Regions from separate parts of the Peribacillus sp. S4 genome, predicted to be linked through region 2. Evidence: riboswitches for the same ligand, from Rfam matches in the RefSeq annotation. Region 2 holds a riboswitch; the other holds the start of a gene.
What was found. Region 2 has a riboswitch for S-adenosylmethionine ahead of mmuP (S-methylmethionine permease). Riboswitches for the same ligand answer to the same signal wherever they lie in the genome.

Region 1 (7,979 bases), 180 kb from region 2:
ACGCACAGGTAAATTGCCTGTAGTTAACTTTGCAGCGGGCGGAATTGCCACTCCAGCAGATGCTGCATTGATGATGGAATTGGGAGCAGATGGCGTTTTCGTTGGGTCTGGTATTTTTAAATCTGAAACTCCAGAAAAATTCGCATCCGCAATCGTTCAAGCGACTACATATTTCACCGATTATGAATTGATTGGCAAGTTGTCAAAAGAATTGGGCAGTGCAATGAAGGGCATTGATATTTCCAAACTAGCTCCGGCAGAACGGATGCAGGAACGTGGATGGTAATATGATAACGATCGGTGTTTTGGGATTACAGGGAGCGGTTGAAGAACACTTGAACCAAATCAAAGCTGCCGGCGAACAAGCGATTATAGTAAAAAAACCGGAACAGTTGCGGGAAATCGATGGCTTGATCATTCCAGGCGGAGAAAGCACGACGATGAGGAAGCTAATGGATCGTTATGGATTTATGGAACCGATCAAAACTTTCTTCGAAGATAAAAAACCAATTTTCGGTACATGTGCTGGGATGGTATTGGCGGCAAATGAATTGACTGGCGATGAGGTGGCCTATCTCGGACTAATGGACATTTCCGTGAAAAGGAACGGATTTGGACGTCAACGGGAAAGTTTCGAGGCTGACCTATCCATCAAAGGAATGGAAGCCCCATATAAGGCAGTATTCATCCGGGCGCCATTTGCTGATGAAGTTGGAGAAGGTGTAGAAGTATTGGCTGTTTATGAAGAGAATGTAGTGGCTGCGAGACAAGACCATGTCCTCGTAAGTGCATTTCATCCAGAATTGACAGGTGATGATCGCTTCCTTCAACTTTTCATTGAAATGGTGAAGACATCCGTAAGTAAGGCCGAATTGAAAACCTGCTAAACAAATGAAGCTGTCCTATTAATAGGACAGCTTTACTTTTGAAAGCTCAAAACTCTATAAAAATACATATTGCTTGAATTTACTATTCTTTACTTTTATATTAAAAAGTAAGTGTTTACTTACTTATTTGGAAGGGGAATGTATATGACAGCAAGAGTTGCAGTTATCACAGGGGGAGCAAGCGGTTTATGCCGAGCCACATGCCTGAAATTTGCAGCAAAAGGGGACAAGGTTTGTTGCGGATTTTAATGAAGAAATGGGTCGGGAAACCGTTGATCAGATAACAGCTAATGGTGGAGTGGCGATTTATGTTAAAACGGATGTTTCTAAGTAGGAAGATGTTGAATCGTTAATCAATAAAGCAGTGGAAACATACGGAAGGCTCGATATCATGTTTAATAATGCCGGCATTGGTGCGGGCGGTATGATCCTAGACCAAGATATGGAAGGTTACTACAAAACGATTGGGGTGAACCAGTACGGAGTGGCCATTGGAATCATGGCAGCAGGACGGAAAATGAAGGAACTGGGTAACAAGGGAGTCATTATAAATACCGCTTCCGTGTTTGGCTACTTAGCTTCCCATGGGACTTTTGCCTATCAGGCGACTAAAGGCGCTGTAAGAATGATGACACAGACAGCAGCTTTGGAATTGGGTGCTCATGGCATACGCGTTGTGGGCATTGCGCCGGGCGGGGTCGACACTCCTATCATACAAGGTTATAAAGACATGGGAATCATCGATAAATTGAAAGCAAGTCAAATGCGCGGTGAATTGATTAAGCCAGAAGCCATTGCAAATGCCGTCTATCTATTATCGTTAGAGGAAGCGGATGCGATCAATGGAAGTGTAGTCATGGTCGATGATGGCTATGCATCTTTTAAGTGATTTTTTTCATAAATAGAAAACATGTCCCAACCAGATGATGTTTTCTATTTATGATATATGGGAATATTGAATTCTAATAGATCAAAGGTAATATTGACCGATTGATACCAGCGATATATCATGGGAAATAGATGGGTGAAACCGGTCTTATCTTTATAAAAGAAGGTTGATATTTTTGAAAAAAGGGCAGCAAACCAAAGAACGAATCATAAATGTAGCCCGGACTCTTTTTGCCACTAAAGGTTTTGACATGACAAGAACGAATGAAATTGCCTCTGCATGCAATGTTTCCGAAGCTACTATTTACAAATACTTTGACAGCAAAAAAGATTTGCTTTTGGCTACAATTACCCCTAATGAAAAAGAGGAATCTGAAGATGGGACTAGCCATCTATCCACGGATGATCTAGTGGAGAATCATGTTACTACCATGATAAAAAAAATTCTTGAAAATAAAGAACAGTTTTCGATATTATTTAGGGAAACACAATTCGATCAAGATATTTCAAAGCAATATGTAGATCAGATTTTCAAGCCAAATGCCAGGCATATTGAAATACAGAAGAGAATAGATAGCGGAGAGATACAATATATCTCTGATATTATTTTATTTAATGTAGGGATCATTTCTTTCACATTGGCTTTATCTACACATTATGAGATCCATCAACAAAAAAAGGAGCCATATTTTACTTCTGAACGAATTAAGAGCATTGCTCAACTTTTGGTATATGGTATTCATGGGAAACAAAATCATACATAATGAAACGGTCATATTTAAGGGCATGAGCATCAAGCCGTAAATATGACCGTTTCTTTTTTCATTAAGAGTAGGAGTCCAGAGTGTAAGATTTGACTTATATTTTTCAGACAATTACGATAAATGTATACTTCACGAAATGCTTTAAGAAAATTATATCTGGAAATCTTGTAACATTGGAGGGTATCAAATGAGCGATATCGTAATTTTATCAGGAAGTCCGGCTATTCCATCAAGAACGGACATTTCACTAAAACATATTCAATCATTAGTCGAAAATGCAGGATTTACTACAGCTTATTTCTCGATTACGGATTTCTCAGCAGATGATTTATTCCAAGGGAAATATAATAGCGAGGATATCTCAAAGCTTTCAGAGCGAATTCAAGCAGCCAGAGGAGTCATTATAGGTTCACCGGTTTATAAGGCTTCTTATACAGGTGTATTGAAAGCATTGATTGATTTGCTGCCAGAAGGTGCTTTTAAGGGTAAGCCGGTGTTGCCAATCATGATTGGTGGAAGTAACAGGCATCTATTGGCGATTGACTATGCGCTTAAACCATTAATTTCAATATTAAAAGGCGAGCCGCTGCAGGGGATTTATTTTGTTGATAAGGAAATAGATAAACAGAATCCAGAAAATCCAATCAATGATTTGCATTTAATTGATCGCGTCCAGAGTCAGGTTCAAGAATTTGTAGAAGCGATACAGTTAAGAAATTAATGACTTCAATAAATTAATTCCTTCTATAAAAAGACTGGAACCTTAGAAATTTTTTTAGAATAATACGCGTCAATATTAGGCCTATTAATGAAAATAGACTCATTTTTTTGGAGATTTTATCTAAAAAGACGAGTCTATTTTCGTATTTATATGAACATAAAATCATAAATTGAATAGTGTGTATAAAAATAACAGTTCATCCATAATATTAAACCAAGTTATTTTATAAGAAAACTCCATTGACAAGGATTAAATATATGTTAATATTTAAAATAATAAAACTTATCCAGAGCGACGGAGGGAATTGGCCCTTTGAAGTCCGGCAACCTGCATGATGGATGCAAGGTGCTAACTCCAACAAAATGTTGATCATTTTGGAAGATAAGGTAAAGATATTTACCTTGCGATCTTTCCATCATGGAAAGATTTTTGTTTTTTGTGAAAATTTTAGGCAGACCATAACAATGTAAGGTTGTATGGAATTATATAAATCTAAAAAAATTAAAATAAAATATTCGCGGGTTTTCTTAAAGGAGGAACTGGTTTGAATAAAGAGAATCAGCTTGAAGAAATTTTTGAACGACTTCAAGAAATGCTTAATTCAATGAAATATGGATCCATTACACTTATTGTCCAGGATGGTAAAATCATTCAAATGGAGAGAAATGAAAAACTAAGAATTAAATAAGGTATCTGCTGACTAGAAAAACTAGAGGCGGGTTTAACTGATATAAAGAGAGTATTGGTTAGATTCGTCTCTTTTTCCTAGATTCAAATAACCCGGGGGATATTACAACGGGAATTGATCAACAGTTACTCTAACCTGATACAGCAAGTTTTTAGAGGGGGCTACAAAGTTGGCTGCATTAATAAACTATGAAAATTTCAATACAGGGGACTTCCCCGTATTTCCTGAAGACACTGAGACAAAAGGTGCTTTGGAAGTTCTGCAATGGGCGAATGACCATTATGGAGACAAACTGATTTATGCTTGCAGTTTTGGTATTGAAGGCATCGTGCTTACGGATTTATTGGCGAAGGTCAATCCTTCGGCAAAAATAGTTTTCCTAGATACAGATGTTCATTTTGAGGAAACTTACCAATTGATCGAGGAAGTGAAGAAGCGATATCCGAAGCTTTTGATCGAAATGAAGAAACCTGACTTGACGCTTGAGGAACAAGCGGCGGAATATGGCGATGAATTATGGCTTAGTGATTCCAATAAATGCTGTAACATCCGTAAAATCGTTCCGCTTACAGATGTGCTTTCATCGGCAACAGCCTGGCTTTCGGGACTGCGGAGGGAGCAATCCGAAACAAGGGCTAAGACCGAGTATATCAATAAGGATAATAAGTTCAAATCAGTTAAAATATGCCCGCTCATACATTGGACATGGAAAGATGTTTGGCGCTATGCCCACAAAAATGGACTTCCATATAATGTCCTGCATGATAATGGATATCCGAGCATTGGATGTAAAACGTGTACTGCACCTGCCTTCAATGCAGATGATTTACGCTCAGGCCGTTGGCAAGGGGCTCAAAAAACGGAATGCGGATTGCATTTATCTTAAATAAATAGAAATTATAGGCTTAAATAAATAGAAACCATAGGGGGAAATTAGCATGACAATCAGTTTACCGCACGGAGGAACATTAATCGATCTTTGGGAACCAAAATATGATTTTAGTAAAATAACGAAGTCAATCGAAATCGATGAAATTGCTTTAAGCGATCTTGAATTGATAGGGACTGGTGCCTACAGCCCGATTAAAGGATTTTTTACAAAAAGTGACTATGAGACAGTGGTAAAGGATATGAGGCTTAGCAGCGGACATGTATGGAGCATCCCGATTACGTTGCCTTTGACCGAAGAAACTGCAGGAAGCCTTACTATAGGTGAAGAAGTAACATTAACCCATGATGGTGAAACATACGGGGTTCTCTCCGTGTCCGACATTTACACTCCAGATAAGCAATTGGAAGCGACATTGGTATATCAAACAGCGGATGAGAAGCATCCTGGAGTGAAAAATTTATATAACCGCGGGGATGTATATGTCGGCGGGGAAATAAAGTTGATCAAGAGAATAGAGCGTCCGCTATTTCAAGCTCATTATTTGGACCCAGTCGAGACAAGGAAGGCTTTCGCTGAAAAAGGATGGGAAACGGTTGTCGGTTTCCAAACGAGGAACCCTGTTCACCGTGCACATGAATATATTCAAAAGACAGCATTGGAGATCGTCGACGGTTTATTCTTAAATCCTCTCGTCGGTGCCACTAAATCAGATGACATTCCGGCAGATGTAAGAATGGAAAGCTATAAAGTGCTGCTTGACAAATATTATCCTAAGGATCGCGTCTCCCTTGCAGTTTTTCCTGCTGCCATGCGTTATGCAGGACCTAGAGAAGCCATTTTCCATGCGATGGTCCGTAAAAATTATGGTTGCACCCATTTTATCGTCGGACGTGATCATGCTGGTGTGGGCGATTATTATGGCACATACGATGCCCAAAAAATCTTTGGGAACTTTAACGCAGATGAGTTAGGAATCACGCTATTATTCTTTGAACATAGTTTTTACTGTAAAGCATGTGGCAATATGGCTTCCGCTAAAACTTGTCCGCATGGCAAGGAAGATCATGTCATCCTGTCTGGAACGAAGGTAAGGGAAATGTTGCGTAATGGAGAAATTCCTCCAGCTACCTTTAGCCGTAAGGAAGTCATCGAGGTGTTGATAGAAGGTCTAAAAAAAAATGAAGTTTATAACTGATTGGACATAAATGGAAGGGCCACATGAAGAGGGGGATTATCAAATGAGTAAAAGTACGAATGTCACATGGCATGAGACGTCATTGACCAAGGAGCACCGACGGAAGCAGAACGGGCATGAAAGCACGGTTCTATGGTTTACAGGACTATCGGGTTCCGGAAAATCAACGATTGCAAACGCGGTCGCTAAAGAGTTATACAATCGGAATATTCGAAGTTATGTTTTGGATGGTGATAATATCCGTCATGGCTTAAATAAAGATTTAGGTTTTTCTGAAGAAGATAGAACCGAGAATATTAGGCGGATCGGTGAGGTTTCCAAGTTATTCGTGGATAGTGGGCAGTTCGTATTGACCGCTTTCATATCACCTTTCAGGGCAGATCGGCAGATTGTACGTGATTTACTCGAAGAAGGGGAGTTTATTGAAGTATACATAAAGTGTCCGATCGAAGAGTGCGAAGTGCGTGATCCAAAAGGACTTTATGACAAGGCCCGTAAAGGCATCATTAAAGATTTTACCGGAATCGACTCTCCATACGAAGAACCTGAACAACCGGAAATCATTTTAGAATCCGACCAATACAGCATTGAAGAGTGCGTTGAACAGGTAATCGGTTATTTAACAGCAAAGAAAGCGATTTAATCAAGGAGGAAATGTAATGGTTTACGAGAAATTTTGGTCGGAAAATCCACTAATCGCTAAAAATAAAACGGAAATCTGGAAATTGGAAAAAGACGGCTTGAAGATATTTGATGATATTCCACATTACGCAGCAAATGGGTTTGATTCCATCCCTAAAGAGAAATGGGATATGTTCAAGTGGGCAGGTTTATACCTGCAACGGCCAAAAGAAGCTGGTTATTGGATGATGAGAGTCGTTATTCCCGGAGGTATCCTGACTTATGATCAACAAATAACTCTAGCTAACATCGCTAAAGATTACGGGAGGGACGTATATGACATTACAACCCGACAAGCCATTCAATTCCATTGGCTGACCATCGAACAGGTCCCGGATATATTGAATCGTTTAGAAAAGGTTGGAATGACTACGGCTGGAGCTTGTGGTGATATAACCCGTAATATCATCGGTAATGCATTGGCAGGCATCGATCCTGATGAACTTTTTGATACACGCGAGGTACTTTATGATGTATTTGAGTATTTCCGCCTTAACGAAGACTATTCGAACCTTCCGCGGAAATATAAAATGTCCATAAGTGCCAATATCCATAATGCTTCAAATGCTGAAATCAACTGTGTTTCCTTCAATCCAGCTACTAAAGTAATTGATGGAGTAACGGAAGTCGGTTTTCACGTAAAAGTAGGGGGTGGGCTTTCCTCCGTTCCGATGCTGGCAGAAGAACTTGACTTATTCATTTTACCTGAAAAAACGGTGGAAGTGGCTGCCGCCATCACTACGATATTCCGTGACTTTGGGTACCGTGAAAAGCGTCATCGCTCACGTTTGAAATTCCTTGTCGCTGACTGGGGTCCTGAACAATTCAAGGAAAAATTGCTGGAATACACCGGTCCGCTTCCTGAAAAGGGAGAAAGTGCGGTGAAGGGATGGAATGCAGGGTATTTCTACGGCATCCATAAACAAAAGCAAGATGGTCTGAATTATGTTGGCGTCAATATACCAGTTGGTCGTCTAAACCCAGACGAAGTGATCGAGTTTGCCGAACTTGCAAAAAAATATGGAAATGGTGAAATCCGCAACTGTAATTCTCAAAATCTAATCATTCCTAATGTGCCGGATGCAAAACTTGAGGAATTAAAGCAGGAATCCATCTTCGAAAGATTTCCATATCAACCAAAGAAATTCATTGGGTACTCCGTTTCGTGTACAGGCATCGAGTATTGCAACCTGGCTCTTGTTGAAACGAAAAACCGAATGAGGACCATTTCTGAATCACTGGACAAGGAAATAGATCTCGATG
Region 2 (7,979 bases):
AGAAATTATTAATTCAATCCTTTCAAATTACTCGAATCTGAATAAAGAGCTCAAAAAGAACAGAAACCGCCAGATTCCTGTTCTTTTTGTTTATAGGTTTCCCGACTACTTACATATTTAATAACAATATTTTTGATAACAAAAAATGCTAGGAGAACGTTACCACGGAAGGTCGCCACTTTCTTGAAATGCCCGCAATATGATGAGGAGCGGTTCTGCAACATCCTCCAATTATATTTGCCCCCGCATGGTGCCAATCTTCAGATTTCACATCGAGCCTATTACATGATTCTGGACCATGCCATGTTTTAGTTTCTGGATTATATGATTCACCGGAATTCGGATAAACGATAATTGGTTTATGCGTGTTTGCACGCAACACCTGTATGGCTTCCGTGATAACTGATACAGGCGCACAGTTGATGCCAATTGCGGCAATTTGCTCACTGTCCCCAAACAATCTGGCACACTCCTCCAGCAATGTGCCGTCACTTATCGCTTTTTCATTTTTCAAAGAAAAGGACAGCCAAGCATAAACTTCTGGATAATCTTTCAATAATGAATGTAATACTTTTGCTTCTTGCAGGGAAGGAATCGTTTCAAATGCTAAAATGTCAGCTCCTGCTTCAATCAAAGCTGATATTCGTGAGCGATGAAATGCCGCCAAAGTTTCATCTGAAACACCATAATTCCCAACATACTCTGAACCATCTGCAAGATAAGCCCCATAAGGTCCAACTGATGCAGCAACCAATGGCTTAGGTCTAATCGTTTGATATTCTTCCTTCCAAAAGTCATCTCTTGCTTTTCTTGCTAGTAAAACCGTTTTCCTGATTAGATCCAATGCCTCTTTTTCTTGTATTCCGCGGAGGGCGAAACCTTCAACTGTTGCTTGATAGCTTGCCGTTATCGCACAGTCAGCACCAGCTCGAAAGTAGTCAGAGTGCACCTGGTAAATCACTTCTGGATTTTCAAGTAATACACGTGCAGACCACAGGGGATCGTCCAAATCACACCCATGACTTTCAAGCTCTGTAGCTAAAGCTCCGTCCAAAATCATAACTGAATGACCTTGTAAAATTGCTTCAATTGGGTTAATTTTATTTTTCATGGTCTACTCCTCTTTTCTTTATGGTTTGTGTCAGATAATAACTTCCATAGCAAAACAAAATAAACGGAATGCCACAATATAGTGCTATTCTTTGTGTAGGATCAAATGCAATTCCTATGCAAGAAGCAAGACATAGCATAAATGAAACGATTGGTACGAATGGATATAATGGTGTATGATAAGCCAAATCATTAACTGAGTTTCCTTCGTTTATATATCGTCTGCGAAATAGAAACTGTGACGCGCTAATACTCATCCAAACTATAACCACGGCTAGTCCAGAAATGGATACAAGCACTATATATACAGTATCCGGCGCAATAATACTCGAGAAAAGTGCTAAAACACCGCCCAGCATACTGAAAAGGACTGCATTCAAGGGAACACCCCGTTTTGTCAATTTTGCAAATATTGGTGAAATAGTTTTCTTATCTGCAAGTGACCAAAGCATCCTAGATGAGGCATATAGTCCTGAGTTCGCAGCGGACAAAATGGCAGTTAATATAACAAAGTTCATAATATCCGCTGCATATGGCACTCCAATTCGTTCTAGAACGGCAACAAAGGGGCTCTCTAATACGCTTGCATCCGAAACAGGCAATAATGCGGATAAAACAACGATGGTACCTACAAAAAAGATAATCAATCTCCATAATGTCATACGGATTGCCTTTGGAATCGTTTTTTCCGGATTCACAGTTTCTCCAGCTGCAACTCCGATCAATTCAGTTCCAGAAAATGCAAAATTCACCGCGAGCATCGTCATTAGAATGGCAAAAGCACCATTTGGAAATAAACCTGCACTTGTAACATTGGAAAATAACGGAGCTGATTGTGCGTTAATCATTGGAATGAAACCTATCATTGCCGCAGCTCCCAGAATAATGAATATTACAATAGCAAATACCTTTATAGACGCAAACCAGAATTCGGATTCAGCAAAAAACTTAACGGTCCACGCATTTAATGCCAAAACCAAAATGGCAAATAGAGCACTCCATATCCAGACACTGATTGATGGAAACCATCGCTGCATCAACAATCCTGCAGCCGTGAATTCCGAACCTAGTGCAACAGTCCAGGTTAGCCAATACAACCAGGCTACTGTATACCCTGTCCCTGGTCCGATGTATTTGGCTGCGTAACTATGAAACGCACCTGTCTCGGGCATATGCACTGATAGTTCACCTAGACATAGCATGACAAGATAAACCACCAATGCACCAATCAGATACGAAAGGATGGTTCCGAACGGACCAGCCTGTTGAATCGTATAACCCGAACTTAAGAATAAACCAGTTCCAATCACCCCGCCAAGCGATAGCATTATTATATGCCGTGCTTGCATTTGCCTTTGAAAATCATGCTTCCTTTTGTTATCCATTCTTACTCTCCTTAATCTTGCATCCAGAAAAAACGAAAACGCACTCTAAAAAAGAGTGCGTTACTGACAAATAAACACGTACGGTCTTATCTATCAAGGTTTCACCCCCTGGAATTAGCACAGTGTCTTTGTAGACCTGTTGCTGAGGTTTCATAGGGCCAGTCCCTCCACCTCTCTGGATAAGAAATTATTTTTTTATAACTGTATCAATCTATGAAAAATTTGTCAAGTTTTGTTTCGGAATGTAAAGACTTCCTTTTAAATGCTAACGATCATGGCGTCTGCGGCATTAATATTAAAAGGTTGCTTATTTTTGGAACAGGCGCTAAGCGTATTATAATGGCAAATAAAACTAACCGGGGTCATTTTGGTCTTAAAAATGGCAACATCTTAAAAGATGTCGCCATTTTTTTCTTTTTCCTTAAGGACGTTCTATTTCAAATAATTCCCCTAGTTTTGTATAAGTATGACCTGCTAATCTTGCTACAGGTTTTAGCCCATTCGGGTCAATACGGCCATTATGGTAAATATCTTGCTCTATATGATAGCAGACTATTTTCCCTATCAGTAAATCACAACCAGGTTCATTCTTGGAACCTGCCAATGGAATCGATTGCTCTAATGTACATTCAAAACGCACCTTCGCTTCTTCCAATCCTGGTACGGATACCCTATCACTAACAGCCAGCGTGAAATTAGTAAGACCCAATTCACTTTCTTCAGATGGGAGTTCCTTGGCCGTTCGATTTGCATCAGCAACATTATTTTCGTCAGTGATATGAACAACGAACTCACCTGTTTGAATTGCATTTCGGGCTGTATCCTTTGAAACTCCTTCTTTCCGTTGAACAGAAATGGAAATCATCGGAGGATTTGAACTGACTATGTTAAAAAAGCTGAACGGCGCTATATTGATTGTACCGGTTTCGGATTGTGTCGTAACCAGCGCTATAGGTCTCGGTATAATACTTCCAGTCAAAAACTTATAATTATCCCGTTCAGTCAGACTTTCAGGGTTAACAGAAATCATCTTCATTCCCCCTCATTCTTATAAAAAGTTCTTTTGAAACCATGAACCTGCTGCATCAACCTCTGAACGTGTCAACTGATGACCATAATTTTCCCATTGAACTTCAACTGTAGCGCCAGCTTGCTGTAAAAGTTGATTAAGCTCTTCAGTTTCTTCTGCCGGGCAAATCGGATCGTTTTTACCTGCAGCAATAAATACAGGTATATCTGAAAGGGGCGGCAAAGCAATCCCTCGTCTTGGAACCATTGGATGATGAAGAATTGCTCCTTGTAAGGCCCCCTCGTAATGGAACAGCAAACTTGCCGCTATATTTGCACCATTGGAATAACCTAATGCCACCACTCTGTCACGGTCGAAGTCATATTTTCCGGACGCTGATTCCAAGAAGTCATAAAGCTCCTTCGTTCGGAAAATCAAATCCTCTTCATCAAAAACCCCTTCAGCTAACCGTCGGAAAAAACGGGGCATTCCATTTTCAAGTACATTTCCCCGTACGCTCAGTACGGACGAACCGGGTGAAACCATTTCGGATAATGGCAAGAGATCTGTTTCCGTTCCTCCAGTGCCATGTAACAGCAGTAGTAACGGAGCTTCTGGATTACTTCCTTTTTGAAAAATATGTTTCATCATTTATCCTCCTCTAGTACTCTCGGCACTGCCGGCAGTAACGTTTTTTCCATAACTTCCCGCTTTTCTTCCAACCATGGCGGCAGCATTAATTTACTGCCCATCGTTTCCTTCGTTTCATCATGAGCAAAGCCAGGTGGATCTGTGGCAACTTCAAAGAGTATGCCTCCATCTTCCCTGAAATAAATCGCATCGAAGTATTGTCGGTCTGTAAAGGGGGTCACACCATAGCCATGGTTACCGATATGGTCCCTCCATTCTTTATGATCTTCCTTATCGCTCGCACGCCATGCAATGTGATGGACAGTTCCCACTCCGATTTTACCGTTTGGTAAAACCGTTTTTTTAACATCGATCAAATTGCCGATATCCGATGTGGATTTGAAGCGGATGAAATCGCCCTCTTCCCCAACCTTTTGAAGGCCCATCACTTCCTCTAATAGTTCCATCGTTTTGTTCGGTTTTGACGTCAATAATACAGCTCCGCCGAAACCCTTGACCGCCTTATCAGCTGGTACACCGCCGAATGACCACTCGCTATTTTTACCTTCTCTACGCTCAGCCAGTTCAAGTTGCAAACCATGTGGGTCTTGGAACTCAAGATATTCCTCACCGAAACGTGAAACCTTTTCAAAGTCTATATTAAATTTATCCAAACGATTTTCCCAGAAGCCCATTGAACCCTCCGGAACGGCATATGTTGTAATCCCCACTTGTCCGGAGCCAATTGTCCCTCGGTATGCCTCAGGCCAAGGAAAGAAAGTGATGATTGTGCCCGGTGAACCGGATTCATCTCCGAAATATAAATGATAGGTGCCTGGATCATCAAAATTAACGGTTTTCTTCACCATACGCATTCCCAATACTCCAGCATAAAAATCCACATTCTCTTGAGGATTGCCTACAATTGCGGTTATATGATGTATCCCTGCATTTTGTTTTTGCATGCCGATTACTTCCTTTCCCGTTGATTAATTAGTTGATTTTGTATTAAGTGGTTTTAAATTCGATTCAATATCCCTTCTTTTCGATTCCAAAAAAGGTGGCAGGGCAAGGTTCTCACCTAGATGCTGCTCAGCTTCATCCACTTCAAAACCAGGTCCATCAGTAGCTAATTCAAATAATATGCCATTCGGCTCCCTAAAATAGAGTGAACGGAAATAAAAGCGGTCCACATATCCCGAGTTCACGAATTTCGATTCACTAATCTTTTCTACCCATTTTCTCAATTCTTCTTCATCATCCACCCGAAAGGCAACATGGTGTACTCCACCCCTCCCCAGCCTTTCCCGAGGTATGTCATTCCTTTCTTCAATATGAAGTTCTGCTCCAGTTCCTCCTTCACCTGTCTCGTAAACGACTATCGGATTTTGCCCCCTGATTACGGATGGGTATGTGCCTGATTTCCTGAACCCCAATACCTCGATAAGAACACTTTCTGTTTGTTCAATATTGGGTACTGTGAGTTTTACTGGTCCTAATCCAAGTATGGAAAACTCTTGCGGGACTGGGCTTCCATCCCACGGAAATCCTCCATCAACGCCGTTATTATCCTGATCGGAAACCAGAAGAAGCCTCTGCCCTTCAGGATCTTTAAAAGAAAGCACCTTTCTTTCAAAACGGCTCGATATTTCATCGTGCTCAACATTGAATTCCACAAACCGTTTTTTCCAATATTCTAGCGCTTCATCATCCCTCACCCTTAAAGAAATTTCTGAAATGCTATTGTTTCCCTCATGAGTGCGGGCAGCATTCGGAATTTCAAAAAACGTCAATTCCGTACCCGGTGAACCAATTTGATCTCCATAAAATAAGTGATACACACGAACATCATCTTGATTCACCGTTTTTTTGATTAATCGCATCCCTAAGACTTTTGTGTAGAATTCAAAGTTATTTCCCGCTTTTGCTGTAATCGCCGAAACATGATGTAATCCTTTTAATTCCATCCGTACCACTCCTATCTTTATAAATCTCCCCTTACGGAGATGAATTAATCCGCTAATAATATCTCGAATTAAAGGTATTTAACCTAACATAATACTTTTAATGCAAATATCTTGATTTAAAGATAAACGACAGTGATAAAATTGTCAACCATTTTCATTCAAATAATTTCAACCGGATTCACTTATCATAAAATAAAAAATACAGGCCAAAATAAATCGGTATAAGAATGGAGGTTGTGATATATGGTTAAAGATTTTTTTAGTGCAATTGAAGATAGACGCTCTTATTATTCCCTTAGCAAGGAACATGTTGTTCCTGATAAAAGGATTAAAGAAGTTATCGATCATGCCGTTCAATACTCCCCTTCCGCTTTCAACTCCCAAAGTGCCAGAGTGATTGTATTAACTGGTCAAAGCCACGACCAATTATGGGATATAACGAAAGAAACATTAAAAAAAGCAGCCGATGGCAAAGATTTTACAAAAACGGAAGAAAAAATGAGATCATTTATAAATGGTTATGGAACGGTTTTATTCTTTGAAGACCAGGCCAAAATAAATAGGCTACAAGAACAATACAAAACGTATGCCGAAAATTTTCCGATTTGGTCGAACCAATCTTCTGCCATTTTACAATTTGTCGTATGGACTTCTTTGGAAATTGAGGGGTTTGGTGCAAGCCTTCAGCATTATAATCCTTTAATCGATGACGAAGTGAGAAAGACATGGGATATATCACGAGATTGGAAACTCATCGCACAGTTGCCTTTTGGAAAACCCACTGCAGAACCTGGCGATAAAGACTTCTCACCACTTGAAGAACGTGTGAAATATTATCAATGATACAATAGAGACTGGCTCTACTTAACGAGCCAGCCCTTTTATTTTATTTCGCTTTAGTAATCCGGAAATGTTGCAAAAAATTTTGAAAATATCAATGACGCAAAGCCTATATACTCAACAACCGGCATGATTTTGATATCCTCACTGACGTTTAACACGTACATTTCACATCCCCCTATTAATCTTATTGAATTGGTGAAGAACGCCCTGGCAGCCATTCCTTCAAATAATATGGGAGTACACCGGAATATTGTCTAGCAGCATGTCCACTTTTCAGTAGGCTATATGTCTTATCCTTACATGTTAAATGCTCCATTACCGGATAAATCATTTCCTGTGGGACCAGTCGATCATACTTACTTGCTATGACCAAAACACTAGCATCAATTTTCGATAGCTTCGCTTTTTTTCCCCTTACCTTAAAACCACCATTAACCAAGCTATTTTTTATCAATAAATCCTTGGTTATTTGTTTTGCGGCTGCTCCGGATAACGGTACATGCCCATTAGCCCAAGCATTGAAGCGGCGCCAGTTTTGAACGTATTTTTCATCATCCGCTTGATTCAATAAAGATAAATAAGGTGATATATAGACGGGCGATGTAATTAACCTGATACCATATTTAACTGCACTGGCCGGTATCGTTTGATAAATATCTATTGTCTCGTCAAAATCCGCTGTTCCTTCTTTTAACGCTCCCTGCCATTGATCAAAAAATTCCGAGGCACTGAAATCCACCGGGGTCACGGAAAGTATCAAATTCTTGATGGGCTCGTCTGCAATGGCAGCATATATTGCGGCTATTGTACCTCCGAGGCAAAACCCCATGACTGTAATTTCTGATGCTCCAGAGTGACGTAATGCACGCTGCACTCCTTTTTGAATATAATCGACGATATAATCTTCGATCGATATGTCACCATCTTCAAAGCCCGGGCTTCCAAAATCAAGCAAATACACATCAAAACCTTCATTTACAAAAGATTCTATTAAACTATTCCCCGGAGATAAATCAAGGATCAAAGGAGTATTGA

Region 1: another riboswitch for S-adenosylmethionine. It lies ahead of ACJ9PY_RS13285 (YezD family protein); the one in region 2 lies ahead of mmuP (S-methylmethionine permease).

What each region holds. Positions count from the first base shown of each region.
Region 1 is NZ_CP175708.1:2,791,367-2,799,345, reverse strand. Features, by position in the region: gene pdxS (pyridoxal 5'-phosphate synthase lyase subunit PdxS) at 1-286, shown strand, start outside; gene pdxT (pyridoxal 5'-phosphate synthase glutaminase subunit PdxT) at 288-887, shown strand; partial or broken gene ACJ9PY_RS13300 (SDR family NAD(P)-dependent oxidoreductase) at 1,032-1,776, shown strand; gene ACJ9PY_RS13295 (TetR/AcrR family transcriptional regulator) at 1,952-2,539, shown strand; gene ssuE (NADPH-dependent FMN reductase) at 2,727-3,260, shown strand; SAM riboswitch class I at 3,540-3,648, shown strand; gene ACJ9PY_RS13285 (YezD family protein) at 3,805-3,948, shown strand; gene ACJ9PY_RS13280 (phosphoadenylyl-sulfate reductase) at 4,118-4,834, shown strand; gene sat (sulfate adenylyltransferase) at 4,887-6,035, shown strand; gene cysC (adenylyl-sulfate kinase) at 6,079-6,678, shown strand; gene ACJ9PY_RS13265 (nitrite/sulfite reductase) at 6,695-7,979, shown strand, end outside.
Region 2 is NZ_CP175708.1:2,974,782-2,982,760, forward strand. Features, by position in the region: gene mmuM (homocysteine S-methyltransferase) at 149-1,111, opposite strand; gene mmuP (S-methylmethionine permease) at 1,101-2,495, opposite strand; SAM riboswitch class I at 2,579-2,681, opposite strand; gene ACJ9PY_RS14065 (flavin reductase family protein) at 2,917-3,525, opposite strand; gene ACJ9PY_RS14070 (alpha/beta hydrolase) at 3,544-4,152, opposite strand; gene ACJ9PY_RS14075 (ring-cleaving dioxygenase) at 4,152-5,099, opposite strand; gene ACJ9PY_RS14080 (ring-cleaving dioxygenase) at 5,124-6,101, opposite strand; gene ACJ9PY_RS14085 (nitroreductase family protein) at 6,345-6,944, shown strand; gene ACJ9PY_RS14090 (alpha/beta fold hydrolase) at 7,129-7,979, opposite strand, start outside.